One region of the Streptomyces sp. NPDC001606 genome, then DNA from elsewhere that is predicted to be linked to it. Evidence: predicted binding sites of a transcription regulator. Region 1 holds the regulator's gene; the other holds the start of a gene.

Region 1 (14,868 bases):
GATGCCGAGGGGGCGCGGCTCGGCGCCCTCCAGGTCGTCCAGCAGCAGGAGTTCACCACCCGAGGCGTAGACGACCCGGGTGCCGTCACCGGCCGCGTGCCGGGCGTAGAAACCCTCGACCGGGGTGTGGCGGCGCAGGTCGGAGCCGTCGGCGAGGGAGGAGTACAGCGCGCCGGTGCCCTCGTGGTCGGAGAGGAAGGCGATGCGGTCCCCGGCCCAGACGGGGCACTCGATGTTCCCGTCGAGGTCGGCGTGGAGCCGGACGAACTCGCCGTCGCCCTCGCGGTCGATCCACAACTTGCCCGCGGTGCCGCCCCGGTAGCGCTTCCAGTGGGCGGCCTCGCGGCCCATCGGCACGGACAGCAGCACGGTGGCGGGGCCGGTGGCCACATCGCCGACCGGGCCGTACGGGAGTGTCTCGGCCGGTCCGCCGTCCAGCGGGACGGCGTGCGCCCAGGTGTGCCGGGAGCTGGGCCGGCCGTGCGCGCCGAGCGCGAGGACCCGCCCGTCGGCGGTCCAGCCGCACACCTCGGTACGGCGGTTGCCCCAGTAGGTCAGCCGTCGGGCGGGGCCGCCGTCGACGGGGGCGACATGGATCTCGGGGGCGCCGTCCCGGGTGGAGGTCCAGGCGAGGAAGGCGCCGTCCGGTGATATCCGGGGCCGGGTCACCGGGACGTTGTCGGCGCTGACCCGCCAGGCCCGGCCGCCGTCGAGCGGGGCGAGCCAGACGTCGTCCTCGGCGACGAAGGTCACCAAGTCGCCGCGGAGATGGGGAAATCGGAGATAGCCCGGCACCGCCGCGGTCCCCGTCGAAGCACCCTGAGTCACCGTGTCACTGTACGCAGTGGCCGGTGTCCCCCGCTCCCGGTTCGGATCACTTCACGCCGTCTCATTTGCCCTGCACGGGCCAGCAGGTGGGGTCGCCCTTGCACCACAGGGTCCGGGTGACGGTGACCGTCACGGTGGGCCGGCCGCCGGGCGCATAGGTGGGCGGCCGGTACGTCGGCCCGGGCGTGGCGTCGCAGTCGCCGAGCCCGCTGACGTGGAACACCTGCCGTCCGCCGACCTTCCCGGTCAGGTCCCCACGCACACAGGCCCCGTCGACCGCCTTGGTCACCCGCCCGGTGACGGTGATCTTCCGGCCGTCTTTGGTCTGGCCCCGGCAGTCGACGGAGACGACGTCGGTCTCGCTCGGCGAGGGCGTCGCCGCCCCGGCGCCCCGACCGCCGTACCGTCCGGTGCAGGTGAGCCAACTGACGTCCACGTGCTGCTGCTTGAGCCTGGCCGTCGCCGTGGTGCCGGTGGTGTAGGCGGCCGTCGCGGAAGCGAGCCCGCCGGGCTGGCAGCCCACCAGGGCACCGCCCGCCACGACCACGAGCGACACCGGCAGAATCCGTCTCAACGCCCCCATACAGGCAGCGTCCCACCACCGCGCCCGCGCCGGAAGGGCACATACGGCCACTCACCCGTTCGGGCCGGGGGCAGTGCCCGGTCAGGGTGCCTCGGTCAGCCGCGCAGCAGCAGCCACTCCTGGAGTTCCACCAGGTTGCCCTCCGGGTCCTTGAGGTGGGCCACCCGCATGCGGTCGGTCATGGCGGCCGGGCCGTGCAGCAGGGCGGCGCCGCGGGCGGTGATCTCGGCGCAGTAGGCGTCGAGGTCGTCCACGCGCAGCACCACCAGGGAGCGGTGACCGGTGGCGATGGCGCCCAGCTCGGCCAGGACCTCGGCCATCATCGCGCGGTCCTGCAAGGCGATCCCGGCGGACCCGGTGTGCGGGCTGAACTTCTCGTACGGCCCCTCGGCCGCGCCGGACTGCGGCTTGAGGCCGAGGACCTCGGCGTAGAAGCGGTAGCAGGCGGCGAAGTCGGTGACGAGCAGGCGTACCTGGGCGAGTTCCATGGTGTCCCCCGGTGGGTCAGGACCAGCGGCCGGTGCGGCCGAGGAGCAGGGCCGCGGCGGCGGTGCCGGCGGTGGAGGTGCGCAGCACCGAGGGCCCGAGCACACAGGTCCTGGCGCCGGCCTCCTCGAAGAGCGCCAACTCGTCCTTGGAGACGCCCCCTTCCGGCCCGACGACCAGCACGATCTCGCCCTGCGCGGGGAGTTCGGCGGTCGCCAGCGGCTCGCTGGTGTGCTCGAAGTCGGAGTGCAGCACGGCGGCGAAGTCGGCCCCGGCGAGCAGTGCCGCGACCTGCTTGGTGGTCGCCGCGTCCGCGACCTCGGGGAAGCGGACCCGGCGGGACTGCTTGCCGGCCTCGCGGGCGGTGGCCCGCCACTTGCCGAGCGCCTTGAGCCCGCGGTCGCCCCGCCACTGGGTGATGCAGCGGGCCGCCTGCCAGGGCACGATCGCGTCGACGCCGACCTCGGTCATCGTCTCCACGGCGAGTTCGCCGCGGTCGCCCTTGGGCAGGGCCTGGACGACGGTGATGCGCGGGCTGGGCGCCGGCTCCTCACGGACGTCCGCCAGCTGGACGATCAGCCGGTCCTTGCCCTCGCTGCCGATCACCTCGCCGACGCCGTACCGTCCGGCGCCGTCGGTGAGGACGACCTCCTCACCGGGCTGAAGCCGCTTGACGGAGACCGCGTGCCGCCCCTCCGGCCCGTCCAGGACACAGCGGTGGCTGTGCTCATCGACATGCTCGACCACGAAAACCGGGGCGGTCATCGCAGGTCACCTCCATGGTCCGTGACGTCCGACAACGCTGTCCGGGCGGCGTCGAGTTCCTCGGCCAGCACCTCCACCAGCCGCCCGGCCGGCAGTTCCCGGGCCAGCCGGTGTCCCTGCCCCGCCCACAGCGCCATGCCCTGCGCGTCCCCGGCCTGGGCAGCGGCCTTGCGCAGCGGGACGGTGAGGTGGTGGATCTCCGGGTAGGCGGCGGGGGCGTACGGGCCGTGCTCGCGCAGGAACCGGTTGACCAGTCCACGGGCCGGCCGGCCGGAGAAGGCGCGGGTCAACTCGGTGCGCGCGAACAGGGGGTTGGTGAGTGCCTGCTTGTGCAGGGGGTGCGCACCGGACTCGGGGGTGGCGAGGAAGGCGGTGCCGAGCTGCGCCGCACAGGCCCCGGCCGCGAGGACGGCGGCGATCTGGCTGCCGCGCATGATGCCGCCGGCGGCGACGACCGGGAGGCGCACGGCCTCGCGGATCTGGGTGACGAGCGACAGCACTCCGATGCCTGAGGCGTCGTTCTCCGTCAGATCCCGGTGCGTGCCCTGATGACCGCCGGCCTCCACGCCCTGCGCGATCACCGCGTCCGCCCCGGCCCGTTCGACCGCGCGGGCCTCCTCCACGGTGGTGGCGGTGACCAGGGTGACGGTGCCGGCCCGGCGCAGCCGCTCGAGTGTCTCCTCGCCGGGCACGCCGAAGTGGAAGGAGACGACCGGCACCGGGTTGTCGAGGAGGACGGCGAGCTTGGCGTCGTAGCCGTCGTCCCGTCCGCTGTCGGGGTCGCCCAGCTCCGTCTCGTACCAGGCGGCCTCGCCGGCGAGCTGGTGCGCGTAGACCTCCACCGCGCCGGACTCCGCGTACTCCGGCTGCGGCATGAACACGTTCACACCGAAGGGGCGGCCGGTGAGTCCGCGCAGCTGCTTGATCTCCTGGTACATCCCGTCGGCGGTCTTGTAGCCCGCGGCGAGGAACCCGAGCCCGCCGGCCTCGGAAACGGCGGCGGCGAGCCGCGGGAGGGAGACACCGCCCGCCATGGGGGCCTGCACGATCGGGTGGGGCAGGAGATCGGTCAGCGCGGAGGACATGACCGCATGTTGTCACGTCCTTCGAACAGTTCCGAATCGGGGCATCCGGCGGCATAGGCCGGGGGCATAGGGGGCTGAAGGCCCACTTTCGCGGGCCACTTCACCCCCGCCCCCGGCACCGGATCAGCGCCCGTTGAACGCGTCCTTCAGCCGCGAGAACAGCCCCTGCTGGCCCGGCTGGAACTGGCCCTGCGGGCGCTCCTCGCCGCGCAGCGCGGCCAGCTCGCGCAGCAGCCGCTCCTGCTCGGGGTCCAGCTTGGTCGGGGTCTGCACCTCGACGTGCACGACCAGGTCGCCCCGGCCGCCGCCGCGCAGATGCGTGACACCGCGGTTGTGCAGCGGAATCGACTGCCCGGACTGGGTGCCCGGCCGGATGTCGACCTCCTCCATGCCGTCCAGCGTCTCCAGCGGCACCTTGGTGCCGAGCGCCGCCGCCGTCATGGGGAGGGTGACCGTGCAGTGCAGGTCGTCGCCGCGCCGCTGGAACATCGGGTGCGGCAGCTCGTGGATCTCCACGTACAGGTCGCCGGCCGGACCGCCGCCCGGCCCGACCTCGCCCTCACCGGCGAGCTGGATCCGGGTGCCGTTGTCGACACCCGCGGGGATCTTGACGGTGAGCGTGCGCCGGGAGCGGACCCGGCCGTCACCGGCGCACTCCGGGCACGGGGTCGGCACGACGGTGCCGAAGCCCTGGCACTGGGGGCAGGGCCGGGAGGTCATGACCTGGCCCAGGAAGGACCGGGTGACCTGCGAGACCTCACCACGGCCCCGGCACATGTCACATGTCTGGGCGGTGGTGCCCGGCGCCGCGCCATCGCCGCTGCACGTGTTGCAGACGACCGCGGTGTCGACCTGGATGTCCTTGGTGGTCCCGAAGGCCGCCTCGTCCAGCTCGACCTCGATCCGGATCATGGCGTCCTGGCCGCGCCGGGTGCGCGAACGCGGCCCGCGCTGCGAGGCCGTACCGAAGAACGCGTCCATGATGTCGGAGAAGTTGCCGAAGCCGCCGGCGCCGAAGCCGCCCGCGCCGGCCCCGCCCGACTGCGAGAGCGGGTCGCCGCCGAGGTCGTAGACCTGCTTCTTCTGCGGGTCCGACAGCACCTCGTAAGCGGCGTTGATCTCCTTGAACCGCTCCTGGGTCTTCGGATCGGGGTTGACGTCCGGGTGCAGCTCGCGCGCGAGCCGACGGCACGCCTTCTTGATCTCATCCTGCGACGCGTCGCGGCGCACGCCGAGAACGGCGTAGTAGTCCGTGGCCACTTACGACTCCGCCAGGATCTGTCCGACGTACCGTGCCACTGCGCGTACCGCTCCCATCGTTCCCGGGTAGTCCATGCGTGTCGGTCCGACCACGCCGAGCTTGGCAACCGCCTCGCCGCCCGAACCGTAGCCGACCGACACCACGGACGTGGAGTTGAGTCCTTCATGGGCGTTCTCGTGCCCGATACGCACGGTGACGCCCGGATCCTTCGCCTCGCCGAGGAGCTTGAGGAGCACGACCTGCTCCTCCAGTGCCTCCAGGACGGGCCGGATCGTGAGGGGGAAGTCATGTCCGAAGCGGGTGAGATTGGCGGTACCGCCGATCATCAGCCGCTCCTCGTTCTGCTCGACGAGGGTCTCCAGCAGGGTGGAGAGCACCGCGGAGACAGTACCGCGGTCCTCGGCCTCGAAGGCCTCCGGCAGATCCTCGACCAGCTTCGGCACGTCCGCGAACCGGCGGCCGGCGACCTTGCTGTTCAGCCGGGCCCGCAGATCCGCGAGCGAGGCCTCCCCGAACGGCGCCGGGCAGTCGACCATCCGCTGCTCGACCCGTCCGGTGTCCGTGATCAGCACGAGCATCACACGCGCGGGAGCGAGCGAGAGCAGCTCCACGTGCCGGACGGTGGACCGGGTCAGCGACGGGTACTGCACGACGGCGACCTGCCGTGTGAGCTGCGCGAGCAGCCGCACGGTCCGGGCCACCACGTCGTCGAGGTCGACGGCGCCCTCCAGGAAGTTCTGGATCGCCCGCCGCTCGGGCGCGGTCATCGGCTTGACGCCCGCCAGCTTGTCGACGAACAGCCGGTAGCCCTTGTCCGTGGGGATCCGCCCCGCACTGGTGTGCGGCTGGGCGATGAACCCCTCGTCCTCCAGGGCCGCCATGTCGTTGCGGACGGTCGCCGGGGACACCCCGAGGTTGTGCCGCTCGGTCAGGGCCTTGGACCCGACCGGCTCCTCGGTTCCGACGTAGTCCTGGACGATCGCGCGCAGTACCTGAAGCCTGCGTTCACTCAGCATTGCGCGCGCACCTCCAGCACGTCGTCCCCTCGGGCCCTCGTCGTCGGCCTGGCACTCTTCCCATGCGAGTGCCAGCCTTCCCCGGCCCAGTGTACGGCTGTCGGGTACGGCCTGGGCAAGGTCGGTGCCGTCGTGACCGCTTGTGGAGCTAGCGTCGCGGTATGACGGTGGCTTGGGAAGAGCAGGGATGGCAGCGGCTGACCGACCGGGTCGGGCGGTGCCGGCTGCCGGGCTGGGACTGCACGGCGGGCCTGGTCCTCGGGGCGGACACGGCGCTGATGGTGGACGCCGGTTCGAGCCTGGCCGAGGGCGCCCGGCTGCACGGGCAGGCGCGGGAACTGGCCGGCCACCGTGTGACCCATCTCGCGCTCACCCATCCCCACTTCGACCACGTCTTCGGCGCTCCCGCGTTCGCCGGGGCCGAGGTGTACGCGGCGGTGGGCATGGACGCGGCCCTGACGCACGGGCGCGGGGAGCTGCGCGCGGACGCGGTCGGCAACGGCCTGCCGGCCGCCGACGCGGCCGAGGCGGCGGACGCCCTGACCCCACCGCGCCATCTGGTCTCCGGCGAGTGGACCCTCGACCTGGGCGGCGGGCACCAGGCGCTGCTGGCCAACGTGGGCCCAGGCCACACCGCGCACGACCTCGTGGTGCTGGTCCCCGGGGCGCCGGAGGTGGTCTTCTGCGGTGACCTGGTCGAGGAGTCCGGCGAGCCCCAGGCGGGACCGGACGCGGTGCCGTCCCGCTGGCCGGACGCGCTGGACCGGCTGCTGGCCCTGGGCGGCGAGGACGCGCTGTACGTCCCCGGTCACGGAGCGGTGGTGGACGCAGCCTTCGTCCGTCGCCAACGGGACGCCCTGGCGGCCCGCTTCGGCGTGTCGTGAGCATCACCACGCGGCTTCTCCTATCGTCACTCGAATGCGCCCGCCCGTCTCCCGCCACCACCCCTCCAACGAGGGCCCTTCGGGCCCACGACGCCGTCTGTACTCCGCCGACCTGACCCCTCCGTGGAAGAAGCAGCAGCCCGCGCCGGAGGTGACGGCCGAGCCCGGTCTGGTGGTGGAGGAGCCCGGCACCGGGTTCTGCGGGGCGGTGATCCGCTGCGAGGCGGGCACGGTCACCCTGGAGGACCGCTTCGGCAAGCACCGGGTGTTCCCGCTGGAGCCGCGCGGCTTCCTGCTGGAGGGCCGGGTGGTGACCCTCGTACGGCCGTCCGCCGCGACCCCGGTACGGCCCACCCGTACCGCCTCCGGCTCGGTCGCCGTACCCGGCGCACGCGCGCGTGTGGCCCGCGCCGGGCGCATCTACGTCGAGGGCCGGCACGACGCCGAGCTGGTCGAGAAGGTCTGGGGCGACGACCTGCGCATCGAGGGCGTGGTCGTGGAGTACCTGGAGGGTGTGGACGACCTGCCGTCGATCGTCGCCGACTTCGCCCCCGGCCCGGACGCACGCCTGGGGGTCCTGGTGGACCATCTGGTGCCGGGCACCAAGGAGTGGCGCATCGCCGAGTCGGTGACGAGCGAGCACGCGCTGGTCGTCGGCCACCCGTACATCGACATCTGGGAGGCGGTGAAGCCGTCGTCCCTGGGCATCCCGGGCTGGCCGAAGGTCCCGCACGGCCAGGACTGGAAGACGGGGGTGTGCCGGGCGCTGGGCTGGCCGGCGGAGAACACCGGGGCGGTGTGGCAGGCGATCCTGAAGCGGGTGGGTTCCTACAAGGACCTGGAACCGGAGCTGCTGGGGTGTGTCGAGCGCCTCATCGACCATGTGACCGTGGGCTGAGCGGCGCACCGACCCGGGGCCGGCCGGTCAGTCCACCAGGTCCCTGACCACCGCGTCCGCCAGCAGCCGCCCGCGCAGCGTCAGTACGGCCCGCCCGGCGTCGTACGGCTCCTGCTGGAGGAGTCCGTCCGCGAGCGCCCGCCGGGAGGCCGCGAGGCCCTCCTGCTTCAGCAGCGCCAGCGGCACGCCCTCGCGCAGCCGCAGTTCCAGCAGGATCCGCTCCACCCGCCGGTCCTCGTCCGACAGGACCTCACGCCCCGCGCCCGGTGACCGGCCCGCGGCCAGGGCCGCCGCGTACGCCCCCGGGTGCTTGACGTTCCACCAGCGCACCCCGCCCACGTGCGAGTGCGCGCCGGGACCGGCGCCCCACCAGTCGGCGCCCCGCCAGTACAGCTCGTTGTGCAGACAGCGGCCCGCCTCGGAGGTGGCCCAGTTGGAGACCTCGTACCAGTCGAAGCCCGCCCCCGACAGGATCTCCTCGGCGATCAGATAGCGGTCGGCGTGCACGTCGTCGTCGGTCGCCGGGATCTCGCCGCGGCGGATCCGGCGGGCCAGCTGGGTGCCCTCCTCCACGATGAGCGCGTACGCGCTGACGTGGTCCGGGCCCGCGCCCAGGGCGGCCTCCAGCGAGGCCCGCCAGTCGTCGTCGCTCTCGCCCGGTGTGCCGTAGATCAGATCGAGGTTGACGTGCGCGAAGCCCGCCGCCCGTGCCTCCGCCACACAGGCCTCGGGGCGGCCGGGGGTGTGGGTGCGGTCCAGCACCTTCAGCACGTGCTGCCGCGCGCTCTGCATGCCGAAGGAGATCCGGTTGAAACCGCCCTCCCGCAGGACCGACAGATACCCGGGGTCGACCGACTCCGGGTTCGCCTCGGTCGTGATCTCCGCGTCCGCCGCCAGCCCGAACTCGTCCCGGATCGCGCCCAGCATGCGTACCAGGTCGCCGGCGGCCAGCAGGGTCGGCGTACCGCCGCCGACGAAGACCGTGCGGACCTCGCGCGGGTCGTCGCCGAGCACCTTGCGGGCCAGCCGGATCTCGTCGATCAGCGTGTCGGCGTAGTTGTCGCGGGAGGCGAGCACCCCTGCGGTGCCGCGCAGCTCGGTCGCGGTGTAGGTGTTGAAGTCGCAGTAGCCGCAGCGGGTGGCGCAGTAGGGGACGTGCAGATAGAAGCCGAGCGGGCGGTCTGCGGCCCCGGCGAGCGCGGACGCGGGCAGCGCGCCGTCGGCGGGGACGGGCTCGCCGTCGGGGAGTGCGGAAGGCATGCCTTCCATTGTCCAGCACCCGGGCGGTCACTCCGCCTGGAGCACCAGCAGGGCGAGGTCGTCCTCCGGCAGAGTGCCCTCACCGAAGTCGTGCACCAGGCGGCGGATCCTTTCGGCGATCTGCTCCGCGCCGAGCCCGGCGCAGCCGGAGAGGGCCGTGGCCAGCCCGTCCCCGTCGTCGAACTGGCGGGAGCCGCAGCGGCGCTCGGTCACCCCGTCGGTGACGCACAGCAGGCTGTCGCCGGGCCGCAGATCGAGGGTCTCGCTGGTGTAGGTCTCGTCCTCGACCACACCGAGCAGGGTCTGCGGCCGGGCGACGGTGCGCACGGTGCCGTCGGGGCCGAGGACGAGCGGCAGCGGATGGCCCGCGGAGGCGAGGGTGCAGCGGACCCCGCCGTCGTACGGGGTCAGCTCGCCGTAGAGCAGGGACAGGAAGCGGGTCTGGGTGCCGTCGCCGCCCAGCAGGGTGTGGCCGCCGGCGGCGACCAGGGCGCGGGCGGCGGCGTCGGCGGCCTCCGTGGCGTCGTCCAGCAGGAGCTGGTTGAGCCGGTCGAGGACGTCGGCGACCCGGTAGCCCTCGCGGGCGAGGAGCCTGAGCCAGGGCCGGGCGAGGCCGATGACGACGGCCGCCTCCGGACCCTTGCCCTGGACGTCGCCGACGGCGAAGCACCAGCGGCCGTCGCCGGCCGGGAACAGGTCGTAGAAGTCGCCGCTGGGGCCGCCCTTGTCGCAGGGCTCGTAGACCAGGGCGCTGCGCAGCCCGGGGATCTCGGCGACCGCGCCGGGCAGCAGTCCGCGCTGGAGGACGGCGCTGATGGTGGCCTGGCGGGCGTACTGGCGGGCGGCACCGATGGCGAGGGCGACCCGGCGGCTGAGGTCCTCCACGAGCCCGGTGACCTCGTCTGGGAAGCCGGCCGGGCCGCACCGGCCGATGACCAGCGTGCCCAGCGGGCGGCCGCCGGCGATCAGCCGGTAGGCGAGGGCGGTGCCGTGCGGGCCGAGCGCGGCGGCGGGCCAGGGGTACGGCTCCGGGCCGGACCTGAGCCCGTCCAGGGGCTGTGGGGGCTCCTTCTCCAGGGCGCGGTGCAGCTCCTCGATGCGGTCCTCGCTCGCGTGCCACACCCGGGCGGGGCCGCCGCCGTCGCGGGCGCGTGCGGTCGCCTCGTCCTCCAGCCAGACCGCGCACCAGTCGGCCAGCCGGGGCACCACCAGCTGGCCGGTGAGCGCGGCGACCAGGTTCTCGTCCAGCTGCCCGGCGAGCAGGTCGGAGGCCTCGGCCAGGAAGGACAGCGCGCCCCGGCCGAGCCAGTCCCGGTCGCGTCCGGCGCCGTAGGCCTGGGGGGCGAGGACCTCGGCGATCTCCAGGGCCGGTTCCGGTCCGGGCCCCTCGGCCGTCTTGCCGCCGGCGGGCAGCCGCGCCCACACCGTCTTGGCGCCGGTGCGATAGGTGACGCCCCAGGAGTCGGCGAGGGTGCCGACCAGCCGGAGGCCGCGTCCGTACTCCGGTGCCTCGTACGGCGGGGCGCCGGCGGTGTTGTCGCGCGGGGCGCGGGAGGGGTGCCGGTCGTGGACCTCGACCACGAAGGCGCCGGTGTCCTCCAGCCGCCAGTCCACCTCCACATCGGTGCCGGCGTGCACGACGGCGTTGGTGACCAGCTCGCTGACGACCGCCATGGCGTCGTCCAGGAGCCGTGGCGCGAGCCCGGGCACCTCGGCCAGCGCCGCGCGCACCAGGGCCCGGGCGGTCCCGGGGGCGAGCGGGCTGCCGGGCAGGGTGGCCCGGCCGCGCACCTCAGGCGCGTGGGCCGCACTCTCCCGCTGCGTGGGTATGGCCGCCATGTCCATGCGGCCAGGGTGACAGAGGGGTGGCACTCATAAGCGCCGAGTTACCGAAGTGGACAGAAGAGGGCGCGTTTTGAACGCACGCGAGCACAATCACCCACCGGGCGCCGGGAACCACGGGCCGCCACGGCCGACCCGCGGTTCCCCCGCGCCGGACCGGTCCCCTACTTCTCCCGGGTCCCGGCGTACATCTCGTCGATCAGGTGCTTGTACTCCCGCTCGACCACGGGCCGCTTCAGCTTCAGACTCGGCGTGATCTCGCCGTGCTCCACATCGAGGTCCCGCGGCAGCAGCCGGAACTTCTTGATCGTCTGCCACTTCTGGAGCCCGGCGTTGAGCTGCTGCACATAGCCGTCGACCATCTCGACCGTCTGCGGGGCGGCGACGATCTCCGCGTACGCCCTGCCCTCCAGGCCGTTCTCCTTCGCCCAGTCCAGGATCGCCAGCTCGTCCAGGGCGATCAGGGCGGTGCAGTAGTTCCGGTCGGCGCCGTGCACCAGGATGTTGGAGACGTACGGGCAGATGCCCTTGAACTGGCCCTCGACCTCGGCGGGTGCGACGTACTTGCCGCCGGAGGTCTTGATCAGGTCCTTCTTGCGGTCGGTGATGCGCAGATAGCCGTCGGGCGACAGCTCGCCGATGTCGCCGGTGTGGAACCAGCCGTCGGACTCCAGCACCTCCGCGGTCTTCTCGGGCAGCTTGTGGTAGCCCTGCATGACACCGGGGCCGCGCAGCAGGATCTCGCCGTCGTCGGCGATACGGACCTCCGTGCCGGGCAGCGGCTTGCCGACCGTGCCGGTGCGGTAGGCCTCGCCGGGGTTGACGAAGGAGGCGGCGGAGGACTCGGTGAGGCCGTAGCCCTCCAGGATGTGGATGCCGGCACCGGCGAAGAAGTAGCCGATCTCCGGCGCGAGCGCCGAGGCGCCGGAGACACAGGCGCGCAGCCGGCCGCCGAAGGCCTCGCGGAGCTTGGCGAAGACGAGGGTGTCGGCGACCTTGTGCTTGGCGGCGAGCCCGAACGGCACGCTGCGGTTGCCGGTGCGGCGGAAGTTGTCCTGGCTGACCTTGGCGTACTCGCGGGAGACCTCGGCCGCCCACTGGAAGATCCGGTACTTGGCCGGTCCGCCCTCGCGGGCCTTGGCCGCGACGCCGTTGTAGACCTTCTCGAAGATCCGCGGCACGGCCGCCATGTACGTCGGCCGCACCACCGGCAGATTCTCGATGATCTTGTCGACGCGGCCGTCCACGGCGGTGACGTGCCCGACCTCGATCTGGCCGGAGGTGAGCACCTTGCCGAAGACGTGCGCCAGCGGCAGCCACAGGTACTGCACGTCCTCGTCGCTGATCAGACCGGTCGCGGCGATCGCCTTCGCCATGTATGCCCAGTTGTCGTGCGGGAGCCTGACGCCCTTGGGGCGGCCGGTGGTGCCGGAGGTGTAGATGAGGGTGGCGAGCTGCTCCTTGGTGAGCGCACCGACCCGCTCCTTGATCAGCTCGGGGTGCGTCTCCAAATAGGCGGCGCCGCGCTTCTGGAGCTCGTCGAGGGTGGTCACCCAGTCGCCGGTCTCCACCCCGGCCGGGTCGATGACCACGACCTTGATCAGGTCGGGCAGCTCGGCGCGCTTCTCCAGCGCCTTGGCGAGCTGGCCGGCGTCCTCGGCGATCAGCACCCGGCTCTCGGAGTCGGAGAGGATGAACGCGGACTCGTCGGCGTTGGTCTGCGGGTAGATCGTGGTCGTCGCCCCGCCGGCGCACATGATGCCGAGGTCGGCGAGGATCCACTCCACCCGGGTGGAGGAGGCGAGCGCCACGCGCTGCTCGGGCTCCAGCCCGAGTTCGATCAGGCCGGCCGCGATGGCGTAGACCCGCTCGGCCGCCTCGGCCCAGCTCAGCGACTTCCAGTCGTCGGGGCCCTCGCCCGAGGCGGGCGGGACGGGGTAGCGGTAGGCCTCGGCGTCCGGTGTGGCCGCCACGCGGTCCAGGAAGAGGGCCGCCACGGAGGGCGGACGGTTCTCGATCAGGGTCTGTGCGTCGCTCACGACATCCTCCGGGGCCCGCGACAGTGCGGCTGACTCGGTGCGGCTGGGTTTACTCACGGTGGGGATACAGGCTCTTGTTTAACTCGCGAGTAACTATCGAGCAGGCATCAGAGTAAGGGTCGACCGGCCGCTGCGTAAGGGGCATCGGGCTGTCACTTTCCATGCGGAGCAACGCTACGCACGCACAGGGGCCCGCCGCGCTTTCACACGACGGGCCCCCTTGTGCCCTTTTTACGGAGCCGGTTCGGCGTAACCGAGTGTTACCAGCGGTTACTTCTTGCCCTTGGCCGACCCCGCGCTGTCATCGCTCGACAGGACGGCGATGAAGGCTTCCTGCGGAACCTCCACGGAACCCACCATCTTCATCCGCTTCTTGCCTTCCTTCTGCTTCTCCAGCAGCTTTCGCTTACGGGAGATGTCACCGCCGTAGCACTTGGCGAGGACGTCCTTGCGGATGGCGCGGATGGTCTCGCGGGCGATCACCCGGGAGCCGATGGCGGCCTGCACCGGCACCTCGAAGGCCTGCCGCGGGATCAGCTCCTTGAGCTTGGCGACGAGCCGCACGCCGTACGCGTAGGCCTGGTCCTTGTGGGTGATCGCGGAGAACGCGTCCACCTTGTCGCCGTGCAGCAGGATGTCGACCTTGACCAGGGAGCTGGTCTGCTCGCCGGTGGGTTCGTAGTCCAGCGAGGCGTAGCCGCGGGTCTTGGACTTCAGCTGGTCGAAGAAGTCGAAGACGATCTCCGCGAGCGGCAGCGTGTAGCGGATCTCGACGCGGTCCTCCGACAGGTAGTCCATGCCGAGCAGGGTGCCGCGCCGGGTCTGGCACAGCTCCATGATCGAGCCGATGAACTCGGTGGGCGCGAGGATGGTGGCCCGCACGACCGGTTCGAAGACCTCGTTGATCTTGCCCTCGGGGAACTCGCTCGGGTTGGTGACCGTGTGCTCGCTGCCGTCCTCCATGACCACGCGGTAGACCACGTTGGGCGCGGTGGCGATGAGGTCGAGACCGAACTCGCGCTCCAGCCGCTCCCGGATGACGTCCAGGTGCAGCAGGCCCAGGAAGCCGACGCGGAAGCCGAAGCCGAGGGCGGCGGAGGTCTCCGGTTCGTAGACCAGCGCGGCGTCGTTGAGCTGGAGCTTGTCCAGGGCCTCGCGCAGCTCCGGGTAGTCGGAGCCGTCGAGCGGGTACAGACCGGAGAAGACCATCGGCTTCGGGTCCTTGTACCCGCCGAGCGCCTCCGTCGCCCCCTTGCTCTGGCTGGTGACGGTGTCACCGACCTTGGACTGACGGACGTCCTTCACGCCGGTGATGAGATAGCCCACCTCGCCGACGCCGAGGCCGTCGGCCGGCAGCATCTCGGGCGAGCTGACGCCGATCTCCAGCAGCTCGTGCGTGGCGCCGGTGGACATCATCCTGATGCGCTCACGCTTGTTGAGCTGGCCGTCGATGACACGGACGTACGTCACGACACCGCGGTAGGAGTCGTAGACCGAGTCGAAGATCATCGCGCGGGCGGGCGCGTCGGCCACGCCGACCGGCGCCGGGATCTCCTTGACGACCTTGTTCAGCAGCGCGTCGACGCCGAGACCGGTCTTGGCGGAGACCTTGAGGACGTCGTCCGGGTCGCAGCCGACCAGGTTGGCCAGCTCCTCCGCGAACTTCTCCGGCTGGGCCGCGGGAAGGTCGATCTTGTTCAGTACGGGGATGATCGTGAGGTCGTTCTCCATCGCCAGGTAGAGGTTGGCGAGGGTCTGCGCCTCGATGCCCTGGGCGGCGTCGACCAGGAGGATGGTCCCCTCGCAGGCGGCCAGCGACCGCGAGACCTCGTAGGTGAAGTCGACGTGCCCCGGGGTGTCGATCATGTTGAGGATGTGCGTCGTGCCCTGGTCCGGGCCCTCGGTCGGGGCCCAGGGCAGA
Region 2 (14,868 bases), on a different contig from region 1:
TCGTGGTGTCCGAGGCTAGATTCGCAATGAGTCATATTTTCATCTCCTTAGACCGGAGATGTACGGTCGTTGGCACCGTATCCGCCCAGAACGGCTACAAGGGGTCACGTAATGGCAGATTTCTCCCGCCTTCCCGGACCGAACGCGGACCTGTGGGACTGGCAGCTGCTGGCTGCCTGCCGCGGGGTGGACAGCTCGCTCTTCTTCCACCCGGAGGGCGAGCGCGGGGCGGCACGGAGCGCTCGCGAGAACTCGGCCAAGGAGGTCTGCATGAGGTGCCCGGTCCGTGCGGAGTGCGCGGCGCACGCGCTGGCGGTGCGCGAGCCGTACGGAGTGTGGGGCGGCCTGACCGAGGACGAGCGCGAAGAGTTGATGGGGCGGGCCCGCAACCGCCTGGTACCGGCCTCGGCCGGCTCCGGCGGCACCGCCTCGACCGCCTGAGAAGAGCTTGAAGCACGCCTGAAGGAACGTTTCTGCGAAAAGTACGCACACAGCAGGCCGCGTAGAAGCCGCACCCGCGGCTCCGGGTTCCTCCGGCCTTTACGGCCGCCGGGCCGCGCGCGCCAGCTGCTCCAGCGTCGCCGCCACGGCCGGCACCTGTGCCAGGTCGGGCAGGGTGAGGGCGACGATCTCCCGCCGTACCGCCGGCTCCAGCCGGACCGCACGCACTCCCCTGGGCCGTACCGACTCCACCGCCAGCTGGGGCAGTACGGCGACCCCGAGGCCCGCGCCGACCAGGCCGACCACCGCCGGATAGTCGTCCGTGGCGAAGTCGATGCGCGGGCTGAAGCCGGCCCCCTCGCACACCTCCACCAGCTGGCCCCGGCAACGGGGGCAGCCCGCGATCCAGGGCTCCTCGGCCAGCTCGCCGATGGCGACGGTCTCCGCGCGCGCGAGACGGTGCCGTTCCGGTACGAGGGCCACCAGACGGTCCGTCAACAGGGGGCGGACGACGAGGTCGTCCCAGTCCTCGGCGACGGCCGCGCCCTCGTAGCGGAAGGCGAGCGCCAGGTCGCAGTCGCCGTCACGGAGCAGGGCGACGGACTTCGGGGGCTCAGCTTCCTCCAGCGAGACACGGGTGCCCGGGTGGGCGGCGCGCAGGGCGGCCAGGGCGGTGGGGACCAGGGTGGAGCTGCCGCTGGGGAAGGAGACCAGCCGGACCCGGCCGGCCCTCAGGCCCGCGATGGCGGCGACCTCCTCCTCGGCGGCGGTGAGTCCGGCGAGGATGCCGGAGGCGTGCCGGACGAGGGCCTCGCCGGCCTGGGTGAGGCGCATCTCGCGGCCGCTGCGCACCAGCAGCGGGGTGCCCACGGAGGTCTCCAGGGCCTTCATCTGCTGGCTGACGGCGGGCTGGGTGCAGCCCAGTTCGCGCCCCGCCGCCGAGAAGGAACCGGTGGCGGCTACGGCGCGCAGGACGCGGAGATGACGTGCCTCGATCACCCCTTGAGCATAAGGCAGCCTTAGGGAAAGCACCCAATAATCGCTCGACGCTTTGAGGCAGGTCCCGTACCGTACCGGCATGAAGCTTCTCTCCCTCAACCTGGGCCGTCCGCAGCGGGTGCCGTACACGAGCCAGCGGGACGGCGTGACGGGCATCGACAAGAAGCCGGTCGACGGGCCGGTGCGGGTGACGGCACCGGGGCCCAAGGGGACCGGAGCGAGCGGGCTGGCCGGGGACGCGGTGTGCGAGCTGCGCCACCACGGCGGAGACGACCAGGCGGTGTACGCCTACGCGCGCGAGGACCTGGACGACTGGGAGCGCGAGCTGGGCCGACCGTTGGCCAACGGTTGCTTCGGCGAGAACCTCACGACGATCGGGCTGGAGGTCTCCCGGGCGCTGGTCGGCGAGCGCTGGCGGATCGGCGCGGAACTGGTCCTCGAAGTGACCGCCGGGCGGATCCCGTGCCGCACCTTCGAGGGCCATTTGGGCGAGCGGGGATGGGTGAAGAGGTTCACCCGGAAGGCCGCGACCGGTGCCTACCTGCGGGTGATCGAGCCGGGTGAGATCCGCGCGGGCGACGCGATCGAGATCGTCCACCGGCCGGACCACGGGGTGACGGCGGAGATGCAGTTCCGCGCGGCCACCACGGAGCGGGAACTGCTGCCGCGGCTGCTGGCCGCGGGCGAGGCGCTGCACTCGGAGTCGCTGGCGGCGGCCCGTAAGTACGTGGCGGAACAGGGCGGCTGAGGGCCGGTCACCGGCAGCGGGCGCTGTCGGTGCGGGTCACTACCCTTGGGCCATGACAACGGCTCTGATTACGGGATCGACCGCGGGGATCGGTGCCGCGTTCGCGCGGCGGCTGGCGGCGGACGGACATGACCTGGTCCTGGTGGCGCGGGACACCCGCCGACTGCGCGAGCAGGCGACGGAACTGCACGACCGGCACGGCATCGAGGCGGAGGTGCTGACCGCCGACCTGTCCGAGGACAAGGGCATCGAGGCGGTGGCCGACCGGCTCGGCGACCGGAAGAACCCGGTCGACCTGCTGGTCAACAACGCGGGTTTCGGCAACAAGGGCCGCTATCTCGAGGTGCCCATGGCCGACGAGCTGAAGATGCTCAAGGTGCACTGCGAGGCGGTGCTGCGGCTGACCTCGGCGGCGGTCGAGGGGATGCGGGAGCGCGGCCGGGGCGGGGTCGTCAACGTCGCCTCGGTGGCGGCCTTCGTGCCCCGGGGGACCTATGGCGCCTCCAAGTCGTGGGTCGTGCAGTTCACCCAGGGCGCGGCGCGGGACCTGGCGGGCAGCGGGGTGCGGCTGATGGCGCTGTGCCCGGGCTTCGTGCGCACGGAGTTCCACCAGCGGGCCGGGATGGGCACGGACAACATCCCGGGCTGGCTGTGGCTGGACGCCGACAAGCTGGTCGCCGCGGCGCTCGCCGATCTCGCGCGCGGCCGGACGCTGTCCATCCCGGACCCCCGGTACAAGGCGCTGATGGGCCTGGTGAAGGTGGCGCCCCGGGGGCTGCTCGGCGGGGTCACCTCGAAGACGGGGCGCAAGTACGGGCCGCAGTAGGCCCCAGGGCCGCACCCGTCGGTGAACGGGTGGCGCCGTCGCCCCGGTGGGAAGATGGGCCTGACGGAAACCGGGCCAGGGGGGCCGGGAGGCGGCGTCATGACCTTCGTACAGCTCATCGAGTGCAAGACGAGCCGGCTGGACGAGATGAACCGGCTCATGGACGACTGGGTCGAGCAGACCAAGGGGAAGCGGACGGCGCGGCACGCGCTGGTCGGCAAGGACCGCTCGGACGCGTCGCACATCGTGGAAGTGGTGGAGTTCTCCTCCTACGAGGAGGCGATGCGGAACTCGAACCTGCCGGAGACCGACCGGATCTTCGAGGGGATGGTCGCGCTGTGCGACGAGATGCCGACCTTCGTCGACCTGGACGTCGTACGGGACGAGCGGCTGTCGGAGGACACCGTCCGCAGGTTCTTCGCCGCGTTGGAGCAGGCCGGCGAGCTGGCTCCGTTCAACGACCTGCTGGAGGAGGACATCCACAGCCATGACCCGGTGAATCCGCAGGACACCATCGGGCTGGACAACGTCCGCAGCGAGTTCCGGATGTGGCGGGGCGCCTTCGACTTCACCTGGTCGCTCGATGACGTGTTCACCGAGGGGGACCGGGCCTGTGCGCGGTGGACGTGGCGGGCCACGCACACCGGCGACTTCCTGGGCATCCCGCCCACCGGCCGGAAGGTCACCATGACCGGGATGACCCTGTTCCGCTTCGGTGCCGGCGGAAAGATCGCCGAGCTGTGGTGGCAGCACGACCAGCTGGGGCTGATGCAGCAGCTCGGCGCGCTGGACGAACTGGAGCAGTGAACGGCCGATGGCCCGGCGCCGCAAGGGCGGCACCGGGCCATCGTCACGGTCCGCGCGTCACAGGACGCGCGGTGACCGGTTCGCTCAGTGGGCGTGGCCGTGGCCGTGGCCCGCGGCGGCCGGCTCTTCCTCTTCCTTCTTCTCGACGACCAGGGTCTCGGTCGTGAGCAGCAGGGAGGCGATGGAGGCGGCGTTCTCCAGGGCGGAGCGGGTGACCTTCACCGGGTCGATGACGCCGGCCTTGACCAGGTCGCCGTACTCGCCGGTGGCGGCGTTGTAGCCCTGCCCCTTCTCCAGGTCCTTGACCTTGGAGACGATGACGTAGCCCTCCTGGCCGGCGTTCTCGCCGATCCAGCGCAGCGGCTCGACCACGGCGTTGCGGACGACCGCGACACCGGTGGCCTCGTCGCCGGTCTTGCCGAGGTTGCCCTCGAGGACCTTGGAGGCGTGCACCAGGGCGGAGCCACCACCGGAGACGATGCCCTCCTCGACCGCGGCGCGGGTCGCGGAGATGGCGTCCTCCAGACGGTGCTTCTTCTCCTTCAGCTCCACCTCGGTGGCGGCGCCGACCTTGATCACGCACACGCCGCCGGCCAGCTTCGCGAGGCGCTCCTGGAGCTTCTCGCGGTCCCAGTCGGAGTCCGTGTTCTCGATCTCGGCCTTGATCTGCGCGACGCGGCCGGTGACGTCCTCGGACTTGCCGCCGCCGTCGACGATCGTGGTGTCGTCCTTGGTGACGGTGACGCGGCGGGCGGTGCCGAGCACGTCGAGACCGGCCTGGTCGAGCTTGAGGCCGACCTCCTCGGAGATGACGGTGGCGCCGGTGAGGACGGCCATGTCCTGGAGCATCGCCTTGCGGCGGTCGCCGAAGCCGGGGGCCTTCACCGCGACGGCGTTGAAGGTGCCGCGGATCTTGTTGACGACCAGGGTCGACAGGGCCTCGCCCTCGACGTCCTCGGCGATGATCAGCAGCGGCTTGGAGGCGCCGGCCTGGATGACCTTCTCCAGCAGCGGCAGCAGGTCCTGGATGGAGGAGATCTTGCCCTGGTTGATCAGGATGTAGGGCTCGTCGAGGACGGCCTCCATGCGCTCCTGGTCCGTGACGAAGTACGGCGACAGGTAGCCCTTGTCGAAGGCCATGCCCTCGGTGAAGTCCAGCTCCAGACCGAAGGTGTTGGACTCCTCGACGGTGATGACACCGTCCTTGCCGACCTTGTCCATGGCCTCGGCGATCAGCTCGCCGACCTGCTGGTCCTGGGCGGACAGCGCGGCGACGGCGGCGATGTCGGACTTCTCGTCGATCGGGCGGGCGGTGGCCAGCAGGTCGTCGGAGACGGCCTTGACCGCGGCGTCGATGCCCTTCTTCAGGGCGGCCGGGGAGGCACCGGCGGCGACGTTCTTGAGACCCTCGCGGACCAGCGCCTGGGCGAGGACGGTGGCGGTGGTGGTGCCGTCACCCGCGATGTCGTTGGTCTTGGTCGCCACCTCCTTCACCAGCTGCGCGCCGAGGTTCTCGTACGGGTCCTCGATCTCCACCTCACGGGCGATGGTGACACCGTCGTTGGTGATGGTGGGGGCGCCGAACTTCTTGTCGATGACGACGTTGCGGCCCTTGGGGCCGATCGTCACCTTCACCGTGTCGGCCAGCTTGTTGACGCCGCGCTCGAGGGCGCGACGGGCGTCCTCGTCGAACTTCAGGATCTTCGCCATGACAGCGGGAGCCCTCTCGGAAATCTGTGGGTGAAAAACCGAACTGCGCCCCGGGCGCCCGGCTTCGTTATCGGTCGCGGGGGCCAGGGGCGCAGCTCAGAATGCTTGAGGTGGTCTTACTTCTCGATGATCGCGAGAACGTCGCGAGCCGAGAGGACGAGGTACTCCTCGCCGTTGTACTTCACCTCGGTGCCGCCGTACTTGCTGTAGAGGACGACGTCGCCGACCTTGACGTCGAGCGGCAGACGCTCGCCGTTCTCGAACCGGCCCGGGCCCACGGCGAGGACGGCGCCCTCCTGGGGCTTCTCCTTCGCGGTGTCCGGGATGACCAGGCCGGAAGCCGTGGTCTGCTCGGCGTCGAGCGGCTGGACCACGATGCGGTCCTCGAGCGGCTTGATGGCAACCTTGGAGCTGGCGGTCGTCACGATCCGACCTCCCCCTTCGGAGATCTCACGGGGTTAACTGTCTGAGGTGGCGACCAGGTCGATCCGTCGTCGCGGGTGCCGGACCTGCCCGTCGCGTTTGTTGGCACTCTCCAGGGGGGAGTGCCAGAGCGAGACTATGACCGCGATTAGCACTCGGTCAAGCCGAGTGCCAATTCCGGCCGCGCGTCGCACGGAACGCCCCCCGTGGCTGGTCCTAGAGGTAGTCCTCCAGCCGTCCGACCGTCAGTCCCCGTCGCTGGATGCGGCGCAGCAGCCGCGCGGTCCGCTCGCGCAGGGACGGGCCCGTCGTCCCGTCCGGGCCGACGAGGACGATGTCGCCGGGGCCGAGCCGGTGTTCGCCGTGGGGGTAGACGAGGCCGGCCGGGGTCATCGCGGCCCGCCACAGCACGATCGCCGAGATGCCGCAGTCGGCCGCCGCGCGCAGGGTGACCGTGTCGTACCTGCCGTAGGGCGGGCGGAACAGCCGGGGGTGGACGCCGAGGCGGGAGGCGAGGCGGCTCTGCTGGCCGCAGATCTCGGCGCGCTGGCCGGCGTACGGCACTCCGGGCAGGGCGCGGTGGTCCAGGGTGTGGTTCTCGATGCCGGCGCCGAGCCGGTGCAGCCGGGCGACGTGCGGGTAGCCGGGGCCGGCGACGCTGTCGGTGAGGAAGAGGCTCACCGGGAGCCGGAGTTCGCGGACCATGGCGAGGAAGCGGGGGTCGCGCTCGGCGCCGTCGTCGTAGGTGAGGAAGACGACCCGGTCCCGGGTGGGGACGTGGTCCAGGACGGGCGGGGCGGCGCGACGGCCCGGGCGGGCCGCGAGCGGACGGCCGGCGGGCGGTGCGGGGGGCCGGGCGAGCGGTTCGCTCAGCCCCCAGTGGCGGTACGGCTGGTCGGGGGCGGGGCCGTGCGGGCGCACCTCCTGGGCCGCTTTTCTGCCCAGGCGTTCGATGGGGTCGACGGACTGGGCGCAGCCGGCGAGGAGGGCGGCCGCGAGGAGGGCCGCGGCGAGGACCGCGGCCGGGCCCCGCCGCGGCCTCACAGGTAGTCCTCCAGGCGGGCCACCGCGTAGCCCTCGCGCGTGATCCGGTTCAGGAAGCGGCGCATGTCGTCGACCATCGTGCCGTTCCAGTCGGAGCGGCCGCGGAAGTGGGTCAGGACGATGTCGCCCTTGCGGAACTGCTGGTCGTCCTCGCGGAACTCCCAGTGGTCGACGAAGACCTCCTCGTTCCAGATCGGCGCGTATCTGATGCCGCAGGCCTTGGCGGCGCGCAGGGTGTCCTGGTTGTAGTTGCCGTAGGGCGGGCGGAAGACGGTCGGGCGCTTGCCGAACTCCCGCTCCATGATGTCCTGCATGCCGCAGATCTCGTCCTTCTGCTCCTCGTAGGACAGGCCCGGCAGGTAGGGGTGGTGCAGGGTGTGGTTGTTGAGGGTGTGGCCGTAGGACTGCATCTTCCGGAAGTAGCCGTAGTCGTCCTTCACCAGGTAGTTGCTGAGGAAGGCGGTGTACGGGATCTTCAGGTCCTGCATCATCTTCAGGAACCGGGGGTCCTTCTCCGAGCCGTCGTCGATCGTGAGGAAGACGACCTTGTCGCGGGTCGGGATCGTGGTGAAGACCGGGGGCAGGTCCCAGTCCTCCTGGTGGTCGACCTCGAAGCCGGGACGTGCGGTGATCTCCGGCTTCTTCCTGGGCGGGGCGGGCGGGGTGAGTGGGACCTCGTCCAGCCCCCAGCGCCGGGCGGCGGCGACCAGCCGGGCGTGTTCGGCGGCCCGCCGGGCCTTCGGGCTCACGCCGTGGGCGGGGCCGCCCTGGCCGGGGGCGGCGGGGGCCGCGGGGGCGACGGAGTCGGGACCGGCGCAGCCGGCGAGGAGCGCGGCCGAGGCCAGCGCGGCGGCGGCGCAGCCGAGGGCCGTCCGGCGGACGCGGGCTCGGGAACCGCATCGCAGCCCGGCCCGATTTTTATCGTTTTGTACGACTACTCGCATGGTGCCGGATCCTCCCAGGCCCCACCCGGCCACCCGGCCCGACACCACCCACCGCACGCGCACCATCCACCGACTGGCCCACAATGACCCGGTGAACGACCTCGCTCTCCTCCTCACCCCCGAAGGCCGTGCCCTCCTCGCCGAGGTCCGCGACACCGCCCCGGCGGACGAACTCGCCGTCGCCACCCGGCTGCGCCGCGACCACCCGGCCGAGCTGGTGTCGGCCGCGCTCGGCCAGGCCCGGCTGCGGCAGCGGGCGGCGGCGAAGTTCGGCGCGGCGGACGCCCAGCGGATGTACTTCACGCCCAACGGGGTCGAGCAGTCGACGCGCGCGAGCGTGGCGGCGTACCGGGCGGCCCGGCTGAAGGAGCTGGGCGTCGCCTCGGTGGCCGACCTGTGCTGCGGGATCGGCGGGGACGCGATCGCGCTCGCCCGGGCCGGGATCCGGGTGCTCGCCGTGGACCGGGACCCGGTGACGGCGGCCACGGCGCGGGCCAACGCCGAGGCGCTCGGGCTCGCCGGGCTGATCGAGGTGCGGGAGGCCGATGTCACGGAGGTGGACACCGCCGGGTACGACGCGGTGTTCGTGGACCCGGCCCGGCGCGGGGGCCGCGGGCGGATCTTCGACCCGGAGGCGTACTCGCCGCCGCTGTCCTGGGCCGTCGGCAAGGCCCTGGCGGCGCCCCGCGCCGCGCTGAAGATCGCGCCCGGCATCCCGCACGAGGCGGTGCCCGCCGAGGCCGAGGCGGAGTGGATCTCCGACGGCGGCGATGTGAAGGAGGCGGTGCTGTGGTTCGGGACCGGCGCGCCCGGCGCGGTCCGGGCCACGCTGCTGCCCGGCCCGCGCACGCTGCTCGGCCAGGGGCTGCCCGATCCCGCGGTACGGCCGGTGGGGCGTTATCTGTACGAGCCGGACGGCGCCGTGATCCGCGCGCACCTGGTCGCCGAGGTGGCCGAGCAGGTCGGCGGCGGACTGATCGACGCGACCATCGCGTACGTCACCGCCGACGAGCTGCGGCCCGTGCCGTACGCCTCGGCCTACGAGATCACGGACCTGCTGCCCTTCAACGTGAAGAAGCTGAAGGCGCTGCTGCGGGAGCGGGCGGTCGGCACGCTGACCGTGAAGAAGCGCGGGTCGGCCGTCGAGCCGGAGGAGCTGCGCAGAAAGGTCAAGCCGCAGGGCCCGAACGCGGCGACCGTCTTCCTGACCCGGGTGGCCGGTGCCCCGACCATGCTCGTCGGCCGCCCCGCCTGATCCGAAGGGAAATGCCCTAGTCCGGCGTCTTCGCGGCGCGGCGCAGCAGCAGGGTGCGTTCGCGTTCGTTGCGGGTGAGGCCGGCCGCGCGCGTGAACTCGGCCCGTGCCTCTGTCGTACGGCCCAGCCGGGACAGCAGGTCGCCGCGGACGCTGGGCAGCAGGTGGTAGTCGCGCAGGGCCGGTTCGCCGGCCAGGGCGTCCACCAGCGCCAGGCCCGCGGCGGGGCCCTCGGCCATCGCGACGGCGACCGCGCGGTTCAGCTCCACCACGGGGGACGGAGCGCGGGCCGCGAGCAGGTCGTACAGGGTGGCGATGGTGGGCCAGTCGGTCTCCTCGTACGTGTACGCGTGCGCGTGGCAGGCGGCGATGGCCGCCTGGAGGGCGTACGGGCCCGGGGCGCCGGGGGCCAGGGCCTCGGCGCGGGAGAGGGCCTGCACGCCGCGGGCGATGAGCAGACGGTTCCAGCGGCGCCGGTTCTGGTCCTGGAGCAGCACCGGTTCGCCGTCCGGTCCGGTGCGGGCGGCGGTGCGGGAGGCCTGGAACTCCAGCAGCGCGGTCAGCGCGTGCACCTCCGGCTCCTTGGGCATCAGCGCGGACAGCACACGGGCCAGCCGCAGGGCGTCCTCGCACAGCCCGGGGCGCAGCCAGTCGTCGCCCGCGGTGGCCGCGTACCCCTCGTTGAAGATCAGGTAGATGACGTCCAGGACGGAGCCGAGGCGGGCCGCGCGGTCCGGGCCGTACGGCACCTCGAAGGCGACGTTCCGCCGGGCCAGGGTGCGTTTGGCGCGGACGATGCGCTGGGCGACCGTCGGCTCCGGGACCAGGCAGGCGCGGGCGATCTCGGCGGTGGTCAGACCGCCGAGCAGCCGCAGCGTGAGCGCGGTGCGGGCCTCGGCGGACAGCACCGGGTGGCAGGTGGTGAAGACCAGCCGGAGCAGGTCGTCGTCGATGTCGTCCGGGTCGGCGGGCTCGTCGTATGCCGGCGGCGCCGTCCGCAGGTCCCGGCCGATCTCGGCGAGCTTGCGGGCGTAGGTCTCGCGGCGCCGGATCAGGTCGACGGCGCGGTGCCGGGCGGTGGCCATGAGCCAGCCGCCCGGGTTGTCGGGCACGCCGTCCCGGGGCCACTGCTCCAGGGCGGCGACCAGCGCGTCCTGCACCAGTTCCTCGGCGAGGCCGACGTCCCGGACGATCCGGGCGACGCCGGCGATCACGCGCGGGGACTCCAGACGGAAGACGGTCTCGATGGCCTGGGCGGTGTCGTGCCGGGCGGTGTCGTGCCGGGCGGTGTCGGGGTGCGCCGGGGTGGGCTGTGGTTCCACAGCCCACCATGCAACACCCCCGTACCGCACCGCGCCAGGCGCCTCAGCCCTCGGCGATCTCGCGTACCTCACAGGTCACGGTCCAGTACTCCTCATGGGCCTTGAGGAACCGCTTGGTCCACTCGATGGCCTCGTCCATGTCCTTGCACTGCATGAGGGCGTATCCGCCGATGACCTCCTTCGACTCGGTGAACGGCCCGTCCGTGACGGTGACCTGGCCGCCCTCCCAGCGCACCCGGCGGCCCTGGCTGTGCGGGGTGAGTCCGGCGGTGTCGAGCATGACGCCCGCCTTGGTGATCTCCTCGATGAGCGCGCCCATGCGCTCCATCAGCTCGGGGCTGGGGCCCTCGGCCGGGGCGGTGGACTCGTCGACGCGCACGATCGACAGATAGCGGGGCATGGTGCACTCCTTCGGTGGGGGGCGGGGCCTCTCCCCCGCCGCTCACCTGTGTGTCGAACGGGCCCCGCCCCGAATCGACACCCCCGCCGAAGTTTTTTCCGGCTGCGGCGATGGCGCCTGACGGTGCAGGTGACTCCGAAAGTTTCGACTGAGCAACCGATTGACTTCGGAGGAATGTCGGGACATCCACCCAACCCGTCAAAACATCAACTTTCGGCCACCGGCGCCGCCGTACTCGACCGCACCACCAGACTCGTCGCCAGCTCCACCCGGCTCGCCGCCGGCTCCTGCTGCTCGCGCCCCAGCTCCAGCACCAGCCGGGCGGCCGCCTCGGCCATCTCGGTCAGCGGCTGCCGTACGGTCGTCAGCGGCGGGCCGACCCAGCGGGCCACCGGCAGATCGTCGAAGCCGACCACGCTGAGGTCCTCCGGGATGCGCAGCCCCAGCTCACGGGCGGCCTCGTACAGCCCGAGCGCCTGGAGGTCGTTGCCCGCGAAGACGGCCGTCGGCCGGTCCGGGCGGCGCAGCAGCTCCAGGCCCAGCCGGTAGCCGGCGTCGTGGTGGAAGTCGCCGGTCAGCACGAGCGAGGGGTCGACGGGCAGGCCGGCGGTCTCCAGCGCCGCCCGGTAGCCGTCGACCCGGGCCCGGGCGCACATCATCCGGGACGGGCCGCTGAGCGCGCCGATCCGGGTGTGCCCGAGGTCGACCAGGTGCCGGGTGGCGGCGAGCCCGCCCTGCCAGTTGGTGGCCCCGACGGACGGCACGTCCGGGCCCGGGTCGCCGGCCGGGTCCATCACCACGAACGGGATGGACCGGCTGGTCAGCAGCGCCCGCTGGGACTCGTCGAGCCCGGACAGCACCAGCACCACCCCGTGCGGCCGGCGGGCGGCGACCTGGTCGGCCCAGGTGCGGCCCGGGGTGAGCCGGCCGGCCGACTCGGACAGCACCACGCTCAGCCCGGCGTCCCGGGCCACGTTCTCCACGCCCCGGATGACCTCCATCGCCCAGGCGCTCTCCAGCTCGTGGAAGACCAGGTCGATCAGCGGGGAGCGGGAGGCCTCGGCGCGTCGGCGCCGGTAGCCGTAGGCGCGCAGCAGTTCCTCGACCCGGGTGCGGGTCGCCGGGGCCACGTCGGCACGGCCGTTGAGCACCTTCGAAACAGTCGGAGCGGAGACCCCGGCCTCACGGGCGATTTCGGCGAGGGTCGCCGTCTGCGTTTCTGCGGGCTTCGAAGGCTTCATGCCCGCGATCGTATCGCCGCAGCACCCCTTGACGAAGGCCTTCGCGGGCCATAGGTTCCCGGAACATTCGCTATACACTTCGAAACATTCGTAGTCGCCGTACAGAGAACCGAACAGCCACAGCCAGAGTCCAGCTGAGTCAGACGGGAGTTCCATGACCACCGCCCCTTGGCGCGACCCCGACCTGCCCGCCGGTGCCCGCGTGGACGACCTGCTCTCCCGGATGACCCTGGAGGAGAAGGCCGCCCAGCTGTACGGCGTGTGGGTGGGCGCCGCCACGGACGGCGACGGAGTCGCCCCCCTGCAACGCGAGATGAGCGCCGCCTACGACTGGGACGAGCTGATCACCCTCGGCCTGGGCCAGCTGACCCGCTCCTTCGGCACGGCCCCGGTGGAGCCGGACATCGCCGCCCGGGCCCTGGCCCGCGCCCAGCGCCGGATCGCAGAAGCCGGCCGGTTCGGCATCCCGGCCGTGGCGCACGAGGAGTGCCTGGCCGGGTTCACCGCCTGGCAGGCGACGGCGTACCCGGTGCCGCTCGCCTGGGGCGCCTCCTTCGACCCGGAGCTGGTCGAGGAGATGGGCCGGCACATCGGCCGCGATCTGCGCTCGGCCGGGGTCCACCAGGGCCTGGCCCCGGTGCTGGACGTCGTCCGCGACCCGCGGTGGGGACGGGTCGAGGAGACGATCGGCGAGGACCCGTACCTGGTGGGCACGGTCGGCACGGCCTATGTGCGCGGCCTGGAGTCGGCCGGCGTGGTGGCCACGCTCAAGCACTTCGCCGGCTACGCGTCCTCGGCGGGCGCCCGCAACCTGGCGCCCGTCCGGGCGGGCGTACGGGAGTTCGCGGACCTCACCCTGCCGCCCTTCGAGATGGCCCTGCGCGAGGGCGGGGCCCGGTCGGTGATGGCGGCCTACACCGAGACCGACGGGGTGCCGGTCTCCGCCGACCCGCGGCTGCTGACCGATGTGCTGCGCGAGGAGTGGGGGTTCACCGGCACGGTGGTCGCCGACTACTTCGGCATCGCCTTCCTCCAGACCCTGCACCGGGTGGCGGCGGACGAGGAGGAGGCGGCCCACCGGGCGCTGGTGGCGGGCATCGACGTCGAGCTGCCCACCCTGAAGTGCTACGGCACCCCGCTGGTGGCCGCCGTCCGCGCGGGCCGGATCCCGGAGTCGCTGGTGGACCGCGCGGCCCGCCGGGTGCTGGTGCAGAAGTGCGAGCTGGGCCTGCTGGACGAGGACTGGCGGCCGGAGCCGGAGGGCCCGGTCGACCTGGACTCGGCGGCGAACCGCGCCCTCGCCCGCCGGCTGGCCGAGGAGTCGGTGATCCTCCTGGACAACCCGGGCGGCGCGCTCCCGCTGGCCCCCGACGCCCGGATCGCGGTCGTCGGGCCGCGTGCGGCGGACGCGTTCGCCATGCTGGGCTGCTACTCCTTCCCCTCCCATGTGCTGCCGCAGCACCCGGAGGTCCCGCTGGGCATCGAGATCCCGACCCTGCTGGACGCGCTGCGCGGCGAACTGCCGGACGCCAAGGTGACGTTCGCCGAGGGCTGCGGCGTCGCGGAGCCGGACACCGCCGGGTTCGCGGAGGCGGTGGCCCGGGCGGCGGAGGCGGACGTGTGCGTGGCGGTGCTCGGCGACCGGGCGGGCCTGTTCGGCCGGGGCACCTCGGGCGAGGGCTGCGACGTCGCCGATCTGAGCCTGCCGGGCGTGCAGGGGGAGTTGCTGGACGCGCTGGTCGAGACCGGCGTCCCGGTCGTCCTCGTGCTGCTGACCGGACGGCCGTACGCACTCGGCCGCTGGCACGGGCGGCTCGGCGCGGTGGTCCAGGCCTTCTTCCCCGGCGAGGAGGGCGGACCGGCGGTGGCCGGGGTGCTGTCCGGCCGGGTGAACCCCTCCGGCCGCCTCCCGGTGAGCGTGCCGCGCGTGCCCGGCGGCCAGCCATGGACCTACCTCCAGCCGCCGCTCGGCCTGCCGAACGACGTCAGCAGCCTGGACCCGACCCCGCTGTACCCCTTCGGGCACGGCCTGTCGTACACCACCTTCGCCTGGGAGGACGTCCACGCGACGGAAACAAGTGTGTCCACGGACGGCACCTGCGCCGTCTCACTCACCGTCCGCAACACCGGGGAGCGGGCGGGGGCGGAGGTCGTCCAGCTGTATCTGCACGACCCGGTGGCGAGCGTGACCCGGCCCGACGTACGGCTGATCGGATACCGGCGGGTGGACCTCGCCCCCGGCGAGTCCCGCCGGCTCACCTTCCGCTTCCACGCCGACCTGTCCGCCTTCACGGACGGCACGGGGACGCGGGTGGTGGAGCCGGGCGCGCTGGAGCTGCGGCTGGGCGCCTCCAGCGCGGAGATCCGGCACACGGCCCGGCTCGAACTGACCGGGCCGGTGCGGGTGGTGGGCGCGGAGCGCCGGCTGCGCTGCGAGACGCTCCTCGACAGCGCCTGAAACGACGAGACCCGCCTCCGGAGATTCGGAGGCGGGTCTCGGATGGAGCGCCGGGCAGGCCTTGCACCTGCATCTCCCCGCAGGAAGCGGGACGTCTTTCCTTGGACCACCAACGCACTGCGTCCGGGCCGGTGTTCCGGCCGTTCGCGGTGAGATGATCATAGCGGAAGTGCGGCCCGGTCCGTCAACTCACCTGCTCGAACCGCCAGCGGTGCACCGCCCGGGTCACCAGCTCCGGGTCCGGCTCGGGC

What was found. Region 1 encodes HrcA, which represses chaperone genes, less so after heat shock. Its sites were predicted from a motif close to TTNGCACTCNGNNNNNCNGAGTGCNAA; they were not measured.
Region 2: groES (co-chaperone GroES) is a predicted target of HrcA. The motif match lies at 6,103-6,129, and genes of this name have one in related genera.

The regions. Positions count from the first base shown of each region.
Region 1 covers NZ_JBSFHC010000009.1:235,936-250,803, forward strand. The annotation lists gene ACWCV9_RS19025 (S41 family peptidase) at 1-828, opposite strand, end outside; gene ACWCV9_RS19030 (hypothetical protein) at 890-1,411, opposite strand; gene ACWCV9_RS19035 (VOC family protein) at 1,507-1,899, opposite strand; gene ACWCV9_RS19040 (16S rRNA (uracil(1498)-N(3))-methyltransferase) at 1,916-2,662, opposite strand; gene ACWCV9_RS19045 (nitronate monooxygenase) at 2,659-3,747, opposite strand; gene dnaJ (molecular chaperone DnaJ) at 3,871-5,007, opposite strand; gene hrcA (heat-inducible transcriptional repressor HrcA) at 5,008-6,024, opposite strand; gene ACWCV9_RS19060 (MBL fold metallo-hydrolase) at 6,186-6,908, shown strand; gene ACWCV9_RS19065 (DUF3097 domain-containing protein) at 6,943-7,806, shown strand; gene hemW (radical SAM family heme chaperone HemW) at 7,834-9,066, opposite strand; gene ACWCV9_RS19075 (SpoIIE family protein phosphatase) at 9,094-10,905, opposite strand; gene ACWCV9_RS19080 (AMP-dependent synthetase/ligase) at 11,073-12,947, opposite strand; gene lepA (translation elongation factor 4) at 13,218-14,868, opposite strand, start outside.
Region 2 covers NZ_JBSFHC010000011.1:162,054-176,921, forward strand. The annotation lists gene ACWCV9_RS21225 (WhiB family transcriptional regulator) at 112-441, shown strand; gene ACWCV9_RS21230 (LysR family transcriptional regulator) at 541-1,440, opposite strand; gene ACWCV9_RS21235 (MOSC domain-containing protein) at 1,520-2,188, shown strand; gene ACWCV9_RS21240 (SDR family NAD(P)-dependent oxidoreductase) at 2,241-3,014, shown strand; gene ACWCV9_RS21245 (ester cyclase) at 3,114-3,821, shown strand; gene groL (chaperonin GroEL) at 3,906-5,531, opposite strand; gene groES (co-chaperone GroES) at 5,648-5,956, opposite strand; gene ACWCV9_RS21260 (polysaccharide deacetylase family protein) at 6,171-6,998, opposite strand; gene ACWCV9_RS21265 (polysaccharide deacetylase family protein) at 6,995-7,942, opposite strand; gene ACWCV9_RS21270 (THUMP-like domain-containing protein) at 8,034-9,197, shown strand; gene ACWCV9_RS21275 (RNA polymerase sigma factor) at 9,214-10,518, opposite strand; gene ACWCV9_RS21280 (YciI family protein) at 10,562-10,918, opposite strand; gene ACWCV9_RS21285 (LacI family DNA-binding transcriptional regulator) at 11,125-12,159, opposite strand; gene ACWCV9_RS21290 (beta-xylosidase/alpha-l-arabinosidase) at 12,314-14,617, shown strand; gene ACWCV9_RS21295 (hypothetical protein) at 14,802-14,868, opposite strand, start outside.